2 regions of the Paenibacillus medicaginis genome follow, and region 1 is predicted to be linked to the other one. Evidence: riboswitches for the same ligand, from Rfam matches in the RefSeq annotation. Region 1 holds a riboswitch; the other holds the start of a gene.
The links. A riboswitch is a leader RNA that binds a small molecule or an ion and turns the genes downstream of it on or off. The one in region 1 is predicted to bind glycine.

Region 1 (9,445 bases):
GGACAGCAGCAGCGTGTCGCCATCGCACGGGGGCTAGCCATGAAACCCCAGGTCATGCTGTTTGATGAGCCGACGTCGGCACTCGACCCCGAGACGATTGGTGAAGTGCTTGATGTGATGCGTTCTCTTGCCCATGATGGCATGACGATGGTGATTGTCACCCATGAGATGGGCTTTGCCCGCGAGGTTGCCGACAGGGTCATTTTTATGGATCAGGGTCAGATTCTGGAAGACAGTACGCCGGCCGAGTTTTTTGCCGAGCCGCGTGAAGAACGTGCACGCACGTTCCTTAGCCGTTTGATCAACCACTAAATATAAAGCTTTGAAAGGGGTTCAATCTTATGAAAAAAGGTTTGAAATGGAATGCGCTTTTGCTGCTCGTCCTCTCTTTCGCTCTCGTTCTTGCCGCATGCGGCAACAATGCTTCATCCGGCACCAACACCGGCTCTTCCGGTGAATCCGGCGGCAAAGCGCAAAGCGCGCTGGATGCCATCAAGGAACGCGGCAAGCTCGTTGTCGGTGTAAAGAGCGACACCAAGCTTTTCGGTCTGAAAAACACCGGCACCGGTGAAATCGAAGGCTTCGACGTGGATATCGCAAAAGCGATCGCAAAGCACATTTTGGGTGACGAATCCAAGATTGAACTGAAAGAAGTAACCTCCAAGACCCGCATTCCCCTCCTGCAAAACGGCGAAATCGACATGATCGTCGCAACGATGACGATTACGGAAGAACGCAAGCAGCAGGTTGACTTCAGCGACGTATATTTTGAAGCAGGCCAATCCCTGCTCGTTCCGAAGGGAAGCCCGATTACCGGCGTAGATTCTTTGACTAAAGGCACAACCGTGCTCGCCGTTAAAGGCTCCACCTCCGTAAAAAATATCAGGGAAAAGGCTCCGGAAGCCGAAGTGCTTGAATTTGAAAACTATCAGGATGCCTTCAACGCGCTCAAAGCCAATAAAGGCGACACCCTGACAACAGACAACGCCATTCTGCTCGGAATGCAGCAGCAGGACCCGAACTTCGAGCTGGTAGGCGGCAACTTCACGGACGAACCCTACGGCATCGCAGTGAAGAAAGGCTCCAGCGATCTGCTGCAGGCGGTCAACGATACGCTGGCTGACCTGAAGTCAAGCGGTGATTATGACAAACTGTATGAGCAGTGGCTTGGCGTTAAACCTGAATAAAAGAATGGCGGAAGGAGCCGCAGCAGCGTGCTCCTTCTTGCTTGCCATCGGTTAACGGAGGTGTGATCCGACATGCTAACTTTTGACGTTAATGTCCTGTTCAATTATTGGGACTTGTACATGGAAGGCTTCCTGAACACCATCAAGGTCAGCCTGATTGCTCTTGTGGCAAGCTTTCTGCTTGGCGCCTTGATTGCCATTTTCCGGATAGCACCCTTCAAACCACTGAATTGGCTTGGTACCGTTTATGTGGAAATCTTCCGGAATATCCCGCTGTTGATCACAGTCTATATTTTCTATCTGGGTCTCGGTCCTCTTGGCATCAACCTTGACGGTTTTGCTTCTGGCACTATTGGATTGTCCATTTATACCGCCGCTTATATAGCGGAAGCCATACGGGCGGGCATTCAGACAGTGCCCAAAGGCCAGATGGAAGCCGGCCGCTCGTCCGGCTTGACGTACAATCAGACGATGATCCATATCATTCTACCGCAGGCCATCAAGATCGCGCTGCCGGCCATGGGCAATCAGTTCATTAACCTGTTCAAGAACTCATCCATTCTCGCTGTCGTGGCCGCCGCAGATTTGATGCTGATGTCCGACCGGATCAATTCGGAGACATTTTTGCCTGTCAGCGTTTATGCGTTCACCGCTGTATTATATCTGGTCGTCACCCTTCCGCTCAGCTTTGTCATGCTGTACATGGAAAAACGGCTGGCCAGAACAACTTAAGGAGGGAAGCCACTTATGGATTTTGCTGGATTATTTTCCGGGCCTAACGTCAAATTTATACTGCAGGGCTTCCTCCTTACGTTGGAAGTCGGCATCTGGTCCATTGCCATCAGCACAATCGCGGGTATTATCTTCGGGGTTCTGCGTTATACTCGAATCCCCGTGATCTCGCAGGCTGCTGCCACCCTTATTGACCTGATCCGCAACCTGCCGCTGCTGCTCATCATTTATTTCCTGTTCCTCGTCCTCAAGCCGCTCGGATTTGATGTCGAATTGAAATGGTCCGCCATCATCGGCTTGTCCATTTTCGAAGGCGCCATGATTGCCGAGGTGGTGCGCAGTGGCCTGAAATCGGTCGATAAGGGGCAGATTGAAGCTGCAAGGTCGTCCGGTTTGAATTACACGCAGACCTTGTGGCATATCATTCTTCCGCAGGGCCTGCGGCGCATGATACCGCCCCTGGTCAGCCAGTACATTTCATTGATGAAGGATACTTCACTGGCGGTCATCATCTCGCTGCCTGAACTGACGCACAGCGCACAAATTGCCGGTGCCCAGAATCAGTCGTACGTTATTCCGGCCCTGCTGTTTGCGGCGTTCCTGTACTTTGCTGTAAACTATAGCATGTCGCTGATTGCCAGGAAGCTGGAAGTGCGGACCCACTGAGCAACTATGGGCCAGTGAGCATTGACACGCTGGCGGCCATCCTTTACTCTTAATTTGAATCATTGAACTGAATACCGCCGCGGATGAAGCTGACGGGAGAGACCTGATCCACGGAGGATACAGGGCACCGAAGGAGCAAGCTGCACGGCACCCGGCCGGCAGTTAATCTCTCAGGTACATGTACCGCCAGCCGACGCAGCTCTGGAGAGAGCATTTTTGAAGCCACCCAAGGGGTAAGACGGGCCAGTGCCTGTCGGAAACTCTCAGGTACAAAGGACAGAGACAAGGGACTATTCCTTGTTCTGTCCTTTTTTGTGCTTACATATTACGTAAGTAAATGAATACTGCACCAGATCAGGAGGAATGGATATGCGCTTCAAGGATGTGTTCTCCATCATTGGCCCGGCCATGACGGGCCCGTCAAGCTCGCATACCGCCGGTGCCGTTCGTCTTGGCCGCATGGCCCGGCACTGGCTCGGTGGAGTGCCTGAGCAGGCCAAAATGACGCTGTACGGCTCTTTTGCAGATACTTACAAAGGGCATGGCACGGATCTGGCCCTGCTGAGCGGTTTGCTTGATTACGATACCGATGATGCCCGCATTCCCGATGCCGAGCAGTGGGCGGAGCAGGCCGGGATGACATTTGAGTTTGTTGCCAGCAGCCTCCCCGCTCCTCATCCCAATACCGTCCGCTTTGAACTGCAGCGCGGCGGCGAACAGCGCACGCTGCTCGGTTCATCCATTGGCGGGGGAAATATAAATGTACAGCAGCTCAATGAGTTCCGTGTCAATTTGACGGGCGAGCTTCCGGCCTTGATCCTGCTTCATTCCGACAAGCCTGGCATGCTCGGGGCTGTAACCTCCGGGCTCGGGGCCGCCAGCGTCAATATCGCTTATATGCATGTGGACCGCAAAGGGCGGGACGGCGAGGCTTTAACCGCAATTGAGACGGACAGCGCTGTCCCTGAACAGGTCATCACGCAGCTGCAGTCATTAGCCCATATGTACGAAGTAAGAAAGATCGATATCCGCAACAAAAACAGGCGTCTGCCATAAATGCCAATAAAGGAGCAAAATAAGCGATGCGTTTCAGTCATCTTCACGAAATCAGCAAAATCTGCCGGCAAGAGTCCAAGACCATCAGCACTTTAATGATCGAAGAACAATCCCGGGAGACGGACACCCCTGCCCAGGACGTGATCAGCCAGATGACCGACTATTACGAGGTGATGAAGGAAGCCGTGCGCCGCGGCCAGACAGAGAATACCGTATCACGCAGCGGCTTAACGGGCGGAGACGGCAAACGGGTGGCGGATTATCTGCGGTCAGGTGAAACCTGCTCAGGAGATGCCTCAGCCCTCGCCATGGCCTATGCCCTTTCCGTCTCTGAGGTAAATGCCTCGATGGGTCGTATTGTCGCTACACCAACAGCCGGCTCCTGCGGTGTCATTCCCGGGGTATTCATCAGCGCCCAGGAGCGATTCGGATGGTCGGATGAGCACATGGTGCGCGGTCTCTTCGCGGCGGGAGCCATCGGTTACGTGATCGCCAACAATTCATTTATCTCCGGCGCCGAAGGAGGCTGTCAGGCCGAGATCGGCTCCGCCATTGGCATGGCCGCAGGCGCCATGGTCGAGCTGCGCGGCGGCACCCCGGAGCAGGCGGTTCATGCGGTCGGCCTTGCCTTGAAAAATACGCTGGGTCTCATCTGCGATCCTGTAGCCGGCCTCGTCGAAATCCCCTGTATCGTCCGCAACGGACTCGGGGCGGTGACGGCTCTGGCTGCGGCTGATATGGCACTGGCAGGCGTACGCAGCGCCATTCCATCGGATGAAGTCATTGATGTCATGCTTGAAGTCGGCAGCGCCATGCCTGTCAAGCACCGGGAGACCGCCAAGGGCGGCCTTGCCCAGACCCCGACGGGCCGACGGATGACAGAATCACTAGCCGGCAGCCGCAAGGCAGAGGCAGGGGCAGGGGATAAAAGTTAGTTCCGTTCTTGATTCAGCAACGTTCAGCAACGTACCTCACCCGCCATCGTGCAGTATAACGGAAAAAGGCCGTTCCCGTTTCACCGGGAGCGGCCTTTCTGCTCATAAACCCATTATTTTTCTGTTACATTGACAACAACCTTGGCTGTCTTGCCGGCAAACTTCAGCGTGACGGTGGTTTTCCCTTTGCTGATGCCTTTAATCCCTCCGTCTTTAGCTGTAGCCACCAGAATTCTGGAGGAGGTCCATACTCCTTTTTTCGTTACATCCCCCTCTGTGCCGTCCACATACGTAGCCGTTCCGGCCAGTTGCACCTGCTGGCCGACAGTAAGGTTCAACAATACCTCGCTGGTCTCAAGGTATTTCAGCGCATCCACCGTAACCGGCACTTTGACCGTCTTACCACCGTATTTTGCCGTAATACTGGTCTTGCCGTATCCGGTTGCCGTTACGGTGCCGCCCTTCACAGTGGCTACCTTGTAGCTGCCTGTTGTCCATTCGGCTTTGTCCGTCACGTCGATGGTCGAACCGTCGCTTAGTGTGGCTGTAACTTTAATATTATCCGTTTCACCCGTTTTCAGTGAAAGGGTAACTTCGGATGCTGATATTTTTGTGGCCGTGTCTACGTAAACCGTTATGGTTACCTTTTGACCGCCATATTTTGCCGTAATATTCGCTTTGCCTTTTTTATATGCGGTGACATTACCGTTCTTGACGGAAGCAATCGCCGCACTGCTTGAAGACCATTCCGCGTCTTTCGTTACATTTCTTGTATCGCCCTTCGAATTCGTTGCTGTGAGCGTAATCAGTTGGGGGGCATCTCCTGCCGACATGACAATCAGAATTTTATCGGCCTCAAGCTCAGCAGCAAGGCCCACTTCCACTTTAACGGTCGCTTTCAGACTTCCATAGGTAGCCGTTACAGTGGCTTCACCCTCAGCCATGCCTGTGATCAAGCCTGAAGAATCAACCGTCGCAGCTTTAGCGCTGCTTGTGGTCCATTCCGCTTCATTGGTCACATCTTCCGTGGTTCCATCTTTGTAAGTTACCGTGAGCTGTTGCTGGTACGTATCATCAATATCGAGAACGAGTGATTTGGATTTCACTTCCAGCTTTGCAGGCTCGCCAACTGTGACGGTAACTGTGGCTGTTTTGCCGTTGTAGGTTGCGGTAATGACCGCAGTTCCTTTTTTGTAAGCCGTCAGCTTGCCCTGGTTCACATATACAATACTATCATTATCGGATGTCCAGGTTGTACTATCGGTTACAACTTCCGTCGATCCGTCTGTATAAGTTACTTTGGCTGTCAATTGAACCGGTTTCCCGTTCTCAGACATGGAAATTTTCGAGCTGCCGATGTCCAAATGGGATGCTGTCTCCACATTGACGGTGATGGTAGCCGTTTTACCGCCATATGCCGCTGTAATCGTAGCGGTCCCGGAGCTATATGCCGTAATCAGTCCACCGTCAGACACAGAGGCAACGGCTTCGTTGCTCGATGTCCAGGCAGCCTGGCTTGTAACATCGGTTTCGTTTTCATCCTTCAATACAGGCTGATGGGTGCCTTTGACAGCCAGATAGACTGCGGACTTGTCCACGCTCAGCGTGTTGACTTGGCCCACCTTTACAGGCAGGGTTGCCGTCTGTGTGCCATAACTTGCCGTAATTGTCGTCGTCCCTGCACTATACCCGATCACGAAGCCGTCCTTCACATCTGCTACGGACGGGCTGCTGGACGAGTAAGAAGCGCTTGCTGTCACATTTTTACGGGTACCGTCCGCAAATGTCGCGGTCAGCTCCAGCTGCTGCTTCCCGCCAACGGAATCAAGAATGACCTGGCCCTGACTAAAGTCAAGATAGCGGGCAACCTCCACACTTACCTTGACTGTTGCCGTTTTATCGCCGTATTTGGCAGTGATCGTAGCTACTCCTGCTTTGTTGGCTGTGACCTTGCCCTTATACACGCTGGCAATGCTCTCATCACTTGATGTCCACTGAGCGTCAGCGGTAATATCCTTGGCCGCAGCCTCAGGATAAGATGCGGTCAATTTAAGCTGCTTCTCTCCGCCAATCCCGAGGAACAGATCCTCATTGTCCACGGTCAGCTTGCTTGTTTTCTCGACCGTTACGTTGATAGTGGCTGTCTTGGTTCCGTACTCGGCTGTAATGACTGCGGTCCCCTGTTTATAAGGTGTAATGCTGCCTTTCAGCACATCGGCCACCGCTTCATCACTGGAGGACCACTCGGCAGCAGCAGTTACGTCCTCGGTTGTTCCGTCAGGAAAAGTAGCGGTCAACGTGACTGTCTCCGAACCCTCGCTAAGCAAAAGGGAGACATCCGTGGTGCTTGGTGTAATGCGCTTCACCACATCCACAGTTACCTCTACCGAAACGGTCTGCTTGCCGTATACGCCGGTAATGGTTGCCTTACCGGCCCCAATACCTGTCACTGCGCCATTCACGACCGTAGCGACAGCCGGGCTGCTGGATGTCCATTCCGCCTGATTAGCCACCTTATTGTCTGTCGTATTATCACTGTAAGTGGCTGTGAGTGTAATTTGTTCAGATGCTCCCTTGCGAATATTCAGGCTCGTTACATCTGCGGTCAAAGCTTTTACGTTCTTGGTGACTGTAATGGAAGCCGATTGGGAAAATGCTTTGCCGTCCCCGTCCTTGAAAATGGCAACGATCGTTGCTGTTCCCACCGACTTGGCGGTAACTGTACCGTTATATACGGAAGCAATGGAAGTGTCATCACTTGTCCAATCAGCATTAATCGTTACGTCCGAGGTTTTGGCATCGCTATATACGGCTGTAGCGTTCAGCTTTAACGTCTCGCCAACCATCAGCTGGGCACTGTTCGCTGAGAGAACAATTTTCGAAACAGTTGTACTTGCAGCCCATGCCGGTGCGGCACCAACGATCAACAGCAGGAAGGACAGCATGATCGCGAGCGGTTTGGTCAAACGGTTCCTCAAATGATTTACCTCCGATATATGTGTATTCTTTAAACTTCATAAGTTCATATATCGGTAGATGCTGGGAAAAAATTAAGATACTTTAGTCCTATTTTGACATACCTATTCTATATTCCGTCGGAGTCATGCCGCACTTGCGGCGGAATACCTGCGTAAAATGCCTGACATCATGATACCCGATCCGGTCGGCAATATCGGCCAGCTTCAACTGGGGATCAAGCAGCAGCTTTTTGGCCTGTTCCATGCGCAGGCTGATGACATAATCCTTGTAGCCCTGGCCGGTCTTCTGTTTGAACAGCTGGCTGAAATAGACGGGATTCAGGAATACAACCGATGCTACTCCCTCAAGAGACAAGTCCTCTGTATAGTGGGCACGAATATATTGCAGCGCCACATCCACCGTATGAATCCCCTCCTTCAGCGATTCATCTCCGCCGGATACCAGGCTGCCCTCCAATGAACTGCGCAGCGCCGCGACCGCATCGGGAATGCCCGCAAAATCATGATGCGGTCCGGAAACCGCCGCCTGAAAGGGCAGCTTCAAATATCTCCGCAAATGCTCCTTCAACTGGCTGATCAGCCTGCTTGCTTCCGATTCATCCTGAAGGCGGGCGATGCCGAGCAGGCTATACCGGTCCAGGCTGACGACAAAGCCATGACCGGCCGTGTCCAGCAGCTCGGAGAGCACATTTTCAACAATAAAATGCTCCAGATGATTCTTTCGCTGCACTGCCTCCATCCCAACCATAAAAAGGTGGAATTGCGGATAATTCTGCACGAAAGGGCGAATATCCAGCTTGCCCGTATCCAGACCGAGCGCGTAGCGCTGAAATACGGCTTCTCTCAGGTAGCCCAGACTGGATTTCAGCAGCTTGCCTTCCTTCATTCTCTCCGATTCGGCCTGTACTTCTCCTGCCAGCGTCTCCACACACTCCAGCAGCTTTTTTTTGCCGATCGGCTTCAGCAGGTAATCCTTTGCGCCAAGACGTACCGCCTTCTGGGCATATTGAAATTCCGAGTGCGCGGAAATGACCACCCACTGCAAGTGCGGGTGCTTGCGCTTGGAGATCCGCATAAACTCAAGACCGTCCATACCTGGCATCAAGATATCAGTGAGCACAATATCCACCGGATGCTCAGTCAGAATGCCCGCCGCTTCCTCCGTGGAAGCGGCCGCATAAATACGGCTGTCCGGCCAGGCCTGGTGAAGGGTGCGCCCAATCCCCTGGCGGATCGTATGCTCGTCATCAGCTATCAGTATATTCATCGCTTTTCCTCTCCTTTGGAAGCGGAATGGTTACGGTGATTACAGTTCCTTTCCCGGGTTTTCCTGCGATACCAAGCCCGAATTCCTTGCCGAACATATGATGCAGACGCATTTGCAGATTCTGTAAGCCGATATGGCCGGATCTGCCGCTTATGCTCTGTTTGCCCGGATTAGCCAGCGCATACCGGACATCGATTAAACGCTCCGATGTAATCCCGACACCATTGTCGGCAATGGTCAGCCGCAGCGTGTTCCCCGCTTCCTCGGCACGGACATGCAGCTCCCCGCGCACACTCAGCTCCAGCGGCTCAAGGCCATGCTTGACCGCATTCTCAATCAAAGGCTGGAGCGTCATTTTGGGAATACGGATATCCATCCAGCGCTCGCTGATCTCCATGAGCACGGTCACCCTGCCCTCCAGACGGGCCTGAATAATCGTCAGATAATGCCCCATCTGCTCAACTTCCTCCCGCAGGGTCACCTCCGCTCCCTCTTCCCAATGGCTGCTGTAGCGGAACAGATGGGACAAGGCCAGCACGACCTCACCAAGCTGATCCTGCCCCTTCTCATCAAGCAGCCAGTAGATCATATCAAGCGTGTTGTATAAAAAATGGGGATTCACCT
Region 2 (9,445 bases), on a different contig from region 1:
GACGCCACAGCTATTCCTCTGCTGCTCGGACTTGGACTGGATGAATTCAGTATGAGTGCGACCTCTATCCTGCCTGCCCGCAGCCAGATTTCCAAGCTGTCCCGCACGGACATGGAGAAGCTGGCCGCTCAGGCATTGAACATGCAGACAGCCGAAGAGGTTGTTGCATTGGTTCAAAGCATTGAAGGGTAAAATTTTATCCGTTTTTTTCAAGGTTTATCTTTTTCCAAAACATACTCATGCTGAGTCCTTCAGCGGCCGGTACCTTAAGGGGTACCGGTTTTTTTCGTTGGACGTGCCTGGATTCTTCTTCCGATCGCTGGGGCGTACCCGGATTCTTCTTCCGATCGCTGTTATCCCCGGATTTCCTGATTAGATTGGACAGTTGAAGAAATCCGGGGATAAAGGCGAACGCTTCGCTTCTCCAGAAGAATTCCGAGCACTTGGCAGGGTAGTACCCCTTGAACGCTTCACCCGTTCAAGGTATTTCTTGTGGGCTAATTCACAGAGGAAAAAATAAAACATGAAGAACGAAAAATACAGAACGTAAAACACAGACCGAAAAACCGAAGACTGAGAACTTAAAAGACCGAAAAAGAAAAAGGCCCCCTTTGCGGACCGTAGAGCCACTATTTCTTGAGTTTAGATGATTTTGTCTATGTTTTCGGACACCACAGATCTTATCCGGCAAGATTTAAGGGGAATGGACTGGAAAATGTGCGAATAAGTGCATCTCTGTCCGTTGGAAGGTGAAATCAGCGGGATTTAGCAGAAATAAGGGCTTTCCGGTCCGAGTTCGTACAACGCCGAGTGGGGATAAGAACAATATGTTGGACTTAAAAGTAAGTTTTTAAATGGAGGACTCATAACCTATTTTTTTACATATACAAGGGCGCAAATGGAAGATTTTTTTCAAATACAAGTCTGTAGAGGTTAACTCCCTATATTTTTCTTGCCAGACGTGATTGATATTCGTTATATTTTCTGGGAGTCTGCTGGTATCGTGTTCCTGACCTTACTTACAACCAAGCATGCTCGAAAAATACCGATCCCTGATTCATCTCACTTGTCGGCCTAGTTTAAGTGTATAGAAACTACAAAGTTTAAGGGGATGATAATATGCCCATTGATTTTCATTCTGAAAGGAACCGTTTCACTTATGCTAGTCGAGAAGTGGATGCCAGTTGGCTTAAGAAAATTAAAGATCTTGTGGAAGTTAGCGGTAAGAGAGCCTTGGATCTAGCCTGTGGGGGTGGTATTTATAGTAAAGGCTTGGTGCAATTAGGTGCTAGTCATGTTACCGGTCTAGACTTCTCGAAAGAGGTTATCGCAGGTGCTCGAGTCAATTGCCAGGGCATTGAAAATGTCGAGTTTGTTGAAGGCAACGTGTTTGATACCGGCTTACCGGATGAAGAATATGATTTGATTCTGCAAAGAGCTTTGATTCATCATCTGGATGAAGCGGGTGTGAAGCAGTGCTTATTAGAATGCAAGCGTTTACTGCGCAAAGGTGGAGTGTTGATCATCCAGAACCGCACACCAGAAGACTGTTTGCTGCCGGGGAGCAATACCCACATCCGCGGTTACTTTTTTGAGCGTTATCCGAAGTTATCATTTAAGGAGGTTAAACGCCGTTATCCAAGTGATGTGGTGATGAATAATTTGCGGGATGCGGGCTTTACAAAAGTGGAAGAACATATGCTTTGGGAGACTCGGAAAATTTACTATGAACCTGAACAACTGTCAAACGACTTGCTTCAACGAACGGGTCGCTCTTTGCTGCATGAGCTGACCGACGAGGAGCTTGCTAATCTCGTAAGCTATATTGAACTACATTTGCTGTGGCAGGTTAACTCGCCGATTATTGAAAAGGACAGATGGACTATTTGGAGAGCGGTAAAGTAGAGAAAAAAGAGAAAGACGGCTATACGCAATTCATGTCCGAAATCCGAAAGGAAAGTATCCATCCAGTGCGCATGTCTAATAGAGGAAAGTAAGAAAGGGTTGCCATTCCCTCAAAAGATCATCGTTTGCAGATATAACGAAAAATGTACTTCGTTTATCAGGAATTTAGAAAATGCTTAGTTCGCGGAACGTTCCAGAATGCTCAGAATGGCTTTAAACGTCTCAGATCATGAAAAAAGTGGGGGTCCAAGTCCGCAGACCTTGGGACCCCCACTTAATGAAGCTATAGCATTAACTGCAGGCGCAGTTCAAAACAGGCTTGCGTGCGGCGGTGGTTTCATCGAGACGTGTGACCGTTGTGGTGTATGGGGCGTTCAGCACCAGCTCGGGATTTTCCTCTGCCTCCTTGGCAATGCGGATCATCGTATCAATAAAGCCGTCCAGCGTTTCTTTGCTTTCCGTTTCGGTCGGCTCAATCATAATGCATTCTTCCACATTCAGCGGGAAGTATATAGTCGGCGGATGATAACCGAAATCGAGCAGTCGTTTGGCGACATCGAGGGTGCGGACGCCAAATTTTTTCAGGCCACGGCCGGACATGACAAATTCATGCTTGCAGACACCCGGATACGGAATCTCGTAGTAAGGCGCCAGCCGGTGCATCATATAATTGGCATTCAGTACAGCGTTTTCCGATACGGCACGCAGGCCCTCCGGTCCGTAGGTGCGGATATACGCATAGGCACGGACGAGAATGCCAAAGTTGCCGTAGTATGCTTTGACACGGCCGATGGAATCGGCCTGCTCTGTATCCCAGCTGTACGTCTCATCCTCGTTTTTGACGACAAGCGGTTTTGGCAGAAACGGAATGAGCAGCTTTTTGACACCGACCGGACCGGCTCCCGGGCCGCCACCGCCGTGTGGGGTGCTCATCGTTTTGTGCAGATTCAAATGCACGACATCAAAGCCCATGTCCCCCGGACGGGTAATGCCCATAATGGCGTTGGAGTTGGCCCCATCGTAATAGAGCAGTCCACCAGCTTCATGCACAATCTCCGCAATCTCCGTGATTTGCTCTTCGAACAGTCCAAGGGTATTCGGATTCGTCAGCATAAGAGCAGCGGTGTCGCTGCCAACGGCGGCGCGCAGAGCGTCCAGGTCAACAAGTCCCCTGGCGGTTGATGGAATCGTGACCGTCTCAAATCCGGCAACTGTAGCGCTCGCCGGATTCGTTCCGTGCGAGGAATCAGGCACAATCACTTTGCTGCGGCGCTCGCCGCGGCTTTCATGATAAGCGCGGATCATCATCAGGCCGGTCCACTCTCCGTGGGCTCCGGCAGCAGGCTGCAGCGTGACGGCATCCATGCCAGTAAGTCCGGCCAAATCGTTTTGCAGTGTGTGCAACAGCTCAAGTGCACCCTGAATGCTTTCTTCCGGCTGATAAGGATGGATTTTCGCCAGTCCGGAATAACGCGCAACGTCTTCGTTGACTTTCGGATTGTATTTCATCGTACAGGAGCCAAGCGGATAAAAACCGTTATCCACCCCGAAGTTGCGGCGGGACAACTCGGTATAATGACGGATGACGTCCACCTCATAGACTTCCGGCAGCGCCGCAGGTTCGCTGCGCAGCAGCCCGGAAGGAATGAGCTCGTCAGTGGGACGGCGGGGCACATCACATGCGGGCAGCGAATATGCGATACGGCCCGGATGGCTCAATTCAAAAATCAGCGGCATATCATGTTCGGATTGAGTCATAGTAGTTCCTCCAGCACCGATGCGAATTGGTCAATCTCTTCTTTGGTTCTTTGTTCCGTTACGGCGATCAGCATGTGGTTCTTGTATTCTTCGTAGTCTCTGCCCAGATCATAACCGCCGATAAAACCGGCATCCAGCAAACGGGATTGCAAGGTCTGCATATCTGTATCCCCCGGCAGGACGAGCACGAACTCATTAAAAGTTGGGGAAGTAAACGCCGTCTTTACTCCAGGCAGGGATGTGAGACGTTCAAGAGCGTACCGGCTCTTATGCAGATTCAGCTCAGCCACCTCAATCATTCCGTTTCTGCCCATGACGGACATATAGACGGACGCGGAGAGTGCAAGCAGCGCCTGGTTGGAGCAAATATTTGACGTCGCTTTTTCGCGGCGGATATGCTGCTCACGGGCCTGAAGGGTAAGGACAAAGCCGCGTTTGCCGTTGTGGTCCTTCGTTTGGCCGACGATTCTTCCCGGAATGCGGCGCATATGCTCCTGGGATACGGCGAAATAACCGCAGGTTGGTCCGCCGAGCGAAGAGGAGATGCCAAGCGGCTGCGCATCGCCTACTACAATATCGGCTCCCAGCTTACCCGGCGCTTCAAGCAGCCCGAGCGAGAGCGGATTGGAACTGACCACCAGCAGACCCTTCTGCGCATGAATTAAATCGGCCATTGGCCGGATATTTTCAATAGAGCCGAAGAAATTGGGGTTCTGCACGAGCACGGCGGCGGTATCCTCAGTTACTGCTGCTGCGAGCGCTTCGGGATCGGTCACGCCGTTTTTGCAGCCCACTTCCACAATTTCCAGATTGAGGCCGTGTGCGTAAGTGTTCAGCACTTGACGCGCCTCCGGATGAACGGAGCGGGATACGACGATTCGTTTGCGGCGTGTGGCGGCTGCCGCCAGATTGCCTGCTTCGGCCAGCGCGGTTGCGCCGTCATACATACTGGCATTGGCTACCGCCATGCCGGTAAGCTCACATATATAGGATTGAAATTCAAAAATGGCCTGCAGCTCGCCCTGGCTAACTTCCGGCTGATAAGGGGTATATGCGGTGTAAAATTCCGAGCGGGAAATGACATGATTGATCACGGACGGAATATGGTGATCATAGATGCCTGCGCCCAGAAAGCTGGCATGGGTTTCGCTGCTGGCATTTCTGCCGGCCAGTGCCGACATATGACGGGTCAGAGCCCGCTCATCCAGCCTCGAAGAAACGGGAAGCTCATCCCGGAAACGAATTTTTTCGGGAATATCCTTGAACAGGTCCTCAATGCTGTCTGCGCCGACTGTGCGAAGCATCTCGGCGCGATCCTGCTCGGTCATCGGTAAGTATCTGTGCTGATTCATGACTGCGCTCCTCTCAATATCCGGTCTGTTCCAATTATCTCTATTTTGTGCGTTTGTAGAACGGTGCCTTGACTACCTCGGCTTTGAGGCGTTTGCCCCGGATTTCCACCTCAACCTGTGTGCCAAGCTGGGCAAAGCGGCTGTCAATCAGCGCAAGCCCTAGATTCCGCTTCAGAGTAGGGGACTGTGTGCCTGTCGTCACTTCGCCAATCTGCTCCGATTCTAAGAATACCGGGTAATGTGAACGTGGAATGCCGCGGTCCAGCATTTCCAGACCGACGAGCTTGCGGGGAGTCCCTTGCTCCTTCTGCGCAAGCAGCGCTTCCTGTCCGATAAACGACCCTTTGTCTAGCTTCACGAAAAAGCCCAGTCCCGCCTCCAGCGGGGAAATCGTCGCAGACAGCTCCTGGCCGTACAGCGGCAGCTTTGCTTCAAATCGAAGCGTATCCCGCGCTCCCAGCCCGGCGGGCACCAGCCCGTGGGATTCACCAGCCTGCATCAACCCCTGCCAGATCAACGGGGCATCCTCGGCACGGCAGTAGATCTCGAAGCCGTCTTCTCCCGTATATCCCGTGCGGGATACAAGCGCGGAAGCGCCGAATAAGCCGGCGTGTTCAATAAAGCGGAAGGAGCCGAGCGAAACGACGTTGCTATCTACGGCTACGGTAAGGATAGTGGCGGCTGCAGGACCCTGAAGGGCGAGCAGCGCAGTTTGATCCGATACATTCTCCATTTGCGCATCATCCGGTTTATGCTGCTGCAGCCATTCCCAATCCTTTGCGATATTAGAGGCATTTACGACGAGCATATAGGAATCAACGCCGCGTTTGTAAACAAGCAGGTCGTCTACGACTCCTCCATCCGGATAACACATCAGCGTATACTGGGCCTGCCCGTCTTCAAGTTTGGAAACATCGTTGGTAGTTACGCTCTGCAGGAAGCTTTCGGCTCCTGTACCTGTAACGTTGAATTCTCCCATATGGGAGACATCGAACAGTCCGGCACGTTCCCGTACGGCCTCGTGCTCCTTTTGGATGCCGCTGAACTGGACAGGCAGCTCCCAGCCGCCAAAATCAATACAGCGCACGCCGGAATATCCGGCATACAGCGGGTACAGCGGTGTTCTTTTCAATGCAGTCAACACAATTCACCTCGCACAAGAGTTGGCAGAGCTTATGAAAAAGCAAAAAAGGACAGGCCAAAGAACGGTGCATGGCTGCTCAGCCATGCTATTCTTCAGCTCTGTCCTTGATACCTGAGAGTTGCCCTGCGTGATTACAGGTTTCCCCTTGGGTGACCCGCTGCCGCGGATTCTCTCCAGAGTCGCGTCCGGTAAAGGTCCTTTTGCCTGAGAGATTCACCGTTTGTCGGCTTACTCCTTCGGCGTTACCTGCTGATTCCGCGGGTGCAAGGCAAACACGGGTCTGGTTCACCCTTCATGCTGCAGCCCGCTCGGGCCTGTTCAGATGCCGCCTTGGCGCATCATTTTCCCGGAATGTCGGTAATCTCTCCCTATACGTTCATCCGCTATTTAATCTATAACCATTAATACGCGATCACCGGAAATATGTCAATAAATTTGTCATATTTTCAGGCCTGATTACAAAATGTAAGCAGTTTCTCTTCCTAAAGTGCTTCTATCCGGAAAAAAATACGAGGTTTTCTGTAAGCTATATTGACATTTAAATCTTGCTTGGCTTAATCTTACGTTGAAAACGAGAAGTTGCAAAGAACAGTTTAAGGGAACAATGAAGTGTTTTATGGCGTGAAATTCCAGTGGAAATGGAGCGGTATACATGAGCGAAGTTAAAGAAAACTATTTGTACAGCGAAGAGCATGAGTGGGTAAAAATTACAGATGAAGGAACCTTGCTTGTTGGCATATCCGATTTCGCGCAGCATCAGCTTGGCGACATTGTGTTTGTCGAGCTGCCGGGGGAAGGAGCATCTCTGGAAGCCGGTGCAAGCGTAGGCACGATCGAGTCGGTAAAAACCGTATCTGACCTGTATGCACCGTTAAGCGGCACGGTGATTAAAGTGAACGAGTCGCTGCAGGACTCGCCGGAACTGGTCAACAGCTCGCCATACGAGGATGGCTGGATGCTTGAAATCCGGGTGGATGGCGACGTTAATGACGCGGTGAGCAAGCTGCTGAGTGCAGAGGGGTACAGTCGTCTTGTGGAAGAAGCTTAATGAAACATCCACTCTAAAATAGGATATTTGTCCTATTTACGACTTTTTTCGAGAAAATCGCATAAAGTGTATACAAGCGTATATTTGTTTTTGCAAGTATGTTCTATAAGCATGGCAGCCTGATACCTACATGAGGGATACAGCAGTCATGCTTTTTTGCCGTTTGTCCGAAAAAAATTGGAGCAAAGACATCATGTTCAGGGGAATTACGGTTAATACCGGGGAAATCAGTTTATATTAAGGTTAGGCCATATTCATAACCACGCATGGATACATGAGACTTTAGTCGTGTGAGAAATTGAGCTTGGCATAAGGTCCCAAACCCCTCTGAAAATCTTAAATTTAAATTTTGTCATCAACGTTGATGACGAAACTGCATTTTCATTTTATTGATGAAGATACCGTTTTCAATTAGGATGAAGTAAGCAAAAGGATATGAGGCCTTTTACCTAAGGGTTTGACAAAATCACAAAAAGCGACAAATCACTTCGTTTTAGTAGCGAATTTTGACGAATCCTTGTTGAGGTTTCAATACATTGAGGAGGTTTTTTACATGAGTTCAGTGGACGCTAAGTCCGGAAGCGGCGGAGGCTTGCGCGTTGGAGTGCAAAAATTCGGACGCTTCCTGAGCGGCATGGTTATGCCAAACATGGGCGCATTTATCGCCTGGGGCTTGATTACGGCCCTCTTTATTCCAACAGGCTGGTTCCCGAATGAAACGTTCGGAGCATTGGTTGGCCCAATGATCACGTACCTGCTGCCGCTGTTAATCGGTTACACGGGCGGTACAATGGTACACGGGCAGCGCGGCGGCGTGGTCGGCGCGATCATGACCATCGGTGTCATTGTCGGCGCGGACATTCCGATGTTCCTTGGCGCGATGGCAGCAGGCCCGTTCGGTGCCTGGGTGATCAAACAATTTGACAAAGCTGTTGAAGGCAAAATTAAATCCGGTTTCGAGATGCTGGTTAACAACTTCTCTGCCGGTATTATCGGCGGGGCGCTTGCACTGCTTGCGCATACCATTATTGGTCCGGTTATTGAAGCGATCAGCAGCGTGTTATCTGCTGGCGTTCAGTTCTTGATGGATGCAGGACTGCTGCCACTCGTCAACTTGCTCATTGAGCCGGGTAAAGTATTGTTCCTGAACAACGCTATTAACCATGGGATTTTGACACCACTTGCAACCGAGCAGGCTTCACAGATGGGCAAATCCATTTTGTTCATGCTGGAGTCCAACCCTGGACCGGGTATTGGTATTCTGCTTGCATACTGCTTCCTGGGCCGCGGGACGGCTAGAGCTTCTGCTCCAGGCGCAGCGATCATTCATTTCTTTGGCGGTATTCATGAGATCTACTTCCCGTACATTCTGATGAGACCGATTCTGATCCTGGCTGCAATGGCCGGCGGTGTTGCGGGTACGTTTACGTTCATGATTACAGGCGCAGGTCTGGTAGCAGCTCCTTCGCCAGGCAGTATCTTTGCTTACTTCCTTATGACGCCAAAAGGCGGTTATCTGCCGATGCTGGCAGGTGTTGTTGTAGCAGCGGTTGTCTCCTTTGTCATTGCTGCGATTTTGCTGAAGACAGGCAAACAGACAGATGAGAGCCTGGAAGATGCAGCAGATCGCATGAAAGAAATGAAGAACCAAGGAAAAACGGGTAATGCAGCCGTGGCAGCCGATAACCGTGAAGCGGATCGTGCGGCAGCAGTAGCTTCCAGCAATGTGAAAACAGATGTCAATAAAATCGTATTCTCCTGTGATGCGGGTATGGGATCAAGCGCAATGGGTGCATCCATCCTCCGCAAGAAAATGAAGGAGGCCGGCGTGGATGTGGTTGTAACGAACACGGCAATCAGCGAAATTCCGCAGGACGCAGACATCGTTATTACACAGAAGACGCTGACTGACCGTGCCAAAACGGTTGCGCCGAAGGCGGAGCATATTTCCATCGACAACTTCCTGAAGAGTCCTGAATATGAGGAATTGGTTGAACGTCTGAAAAAATAAATCTTAATTGCCTTTCGGCAAAGCTTTTTCAGGTCAATGGCACAGGCAGTTCAAGGGCGAATCGGGAGGGACGGGTATCATGAATATTACCAAACGACAAAGCGAAATTCTTGAATTCCTGCTGCAGCAGACGAAAGAGGTGACTGCGGGCGACATTGCCGCCCGCATCAATGTCAGCACGAGAACCGTTCTGCGCGAGCTGAGCGCGGTGGAGAAATGGCTGGAGC

Region 2: it holds a riboswitch for glycine, as region 1 does, so the genes downstream of both, gcvT (glycine cleavage system aminomethyltransferase GcvT) here and sdaAB (L-serine ammonia-lyase, iron-sulfur-dependent subunit beta) in region 1, are expected to answer to the same signal.

Annotation. Positions count from the first base shown of each region.
Region 1 is NZ_JBHIRY010000019.1:99,304-108,748, forward strand. It holds gene ACE5LO_RS18240 (amino acid ABC transporter ATP-binding protein) at 1-312, shown strand, start outside; gene ACE5LO_RS18245 (ABC transporter substrate-binding protein) at 342-1,187, shown strand; gene ACE5LO_RS18250 (amino acid ABC transporter permease) at 1,260-1,919, shown strand; gene ACE5LO_RS18255 (amino acid ABC transporter permease) at 1,935-2,585, shown strand; glycine riboswitch at 2,669-2,781, shown strand; glycine riboswitch at 2,785-2,867, shown strand; gene sdaAB (L-serine ammonia-lyase, iron-sulfur-dependent subunit beta) at 2,955-3,641, shown strand; gene sdaAA (L-serine ammonia-lyase, iron-sulfur-dependent, subunit alpha) at 3,668-4,576, shown strand; gene ACE5LO_RS18270 (Ig-like domain-containing protein) at 4,690-7,554, opposite strand; gene ACE5LO_RS18275 (response regulator) at 7,643-8,821, opposite strand; gene ACE5LO_RS18280 (cache domain-containing sensor histidine kinase) at 8,802-9,445, opposite strand, start outside.
Region 2 is NZ_JBHIRY010000018.1:68,383-77,827, forward strand. It holds gene ptsP (phosphoenolpyruvate--protein phosphotransferase) at 1-192, shown strand, start outside; gene ACE5LO_RS17615 (class I SAM-dependent methyltransferase) at 1,120-1,905, shown strand; gene gcvPB (aminomethyl-transferring glycine dehydrogenase subunit GcvPB) at 2,197-3,663, opposite strand; gene gcvPA (aminomethyl-transferring glycine dehydrogenase subunit GcvPA) at 3,660-5,015, opposite strand; gene gcvT (glycine cleavage system aminomethyltransferase GcvT) at 5,056-6,156, opposite strand; glycine riboswitch at 6,248-6,341, opposite strand; glycine riboswitch at 6,342-6,461, opposite strand; gene gcvH (glycine cleavage system protein GcvH) at 6,812-7,207, shown strand; gene ACE5LO_RS17640 (PTS mannitol transporter subunit IIBC) at 7,761-9,218, shown strand; gene ACE5LO_RS17645 (BglG family transcription antiterminator) at 9,298-9,445, shown strand, end outside.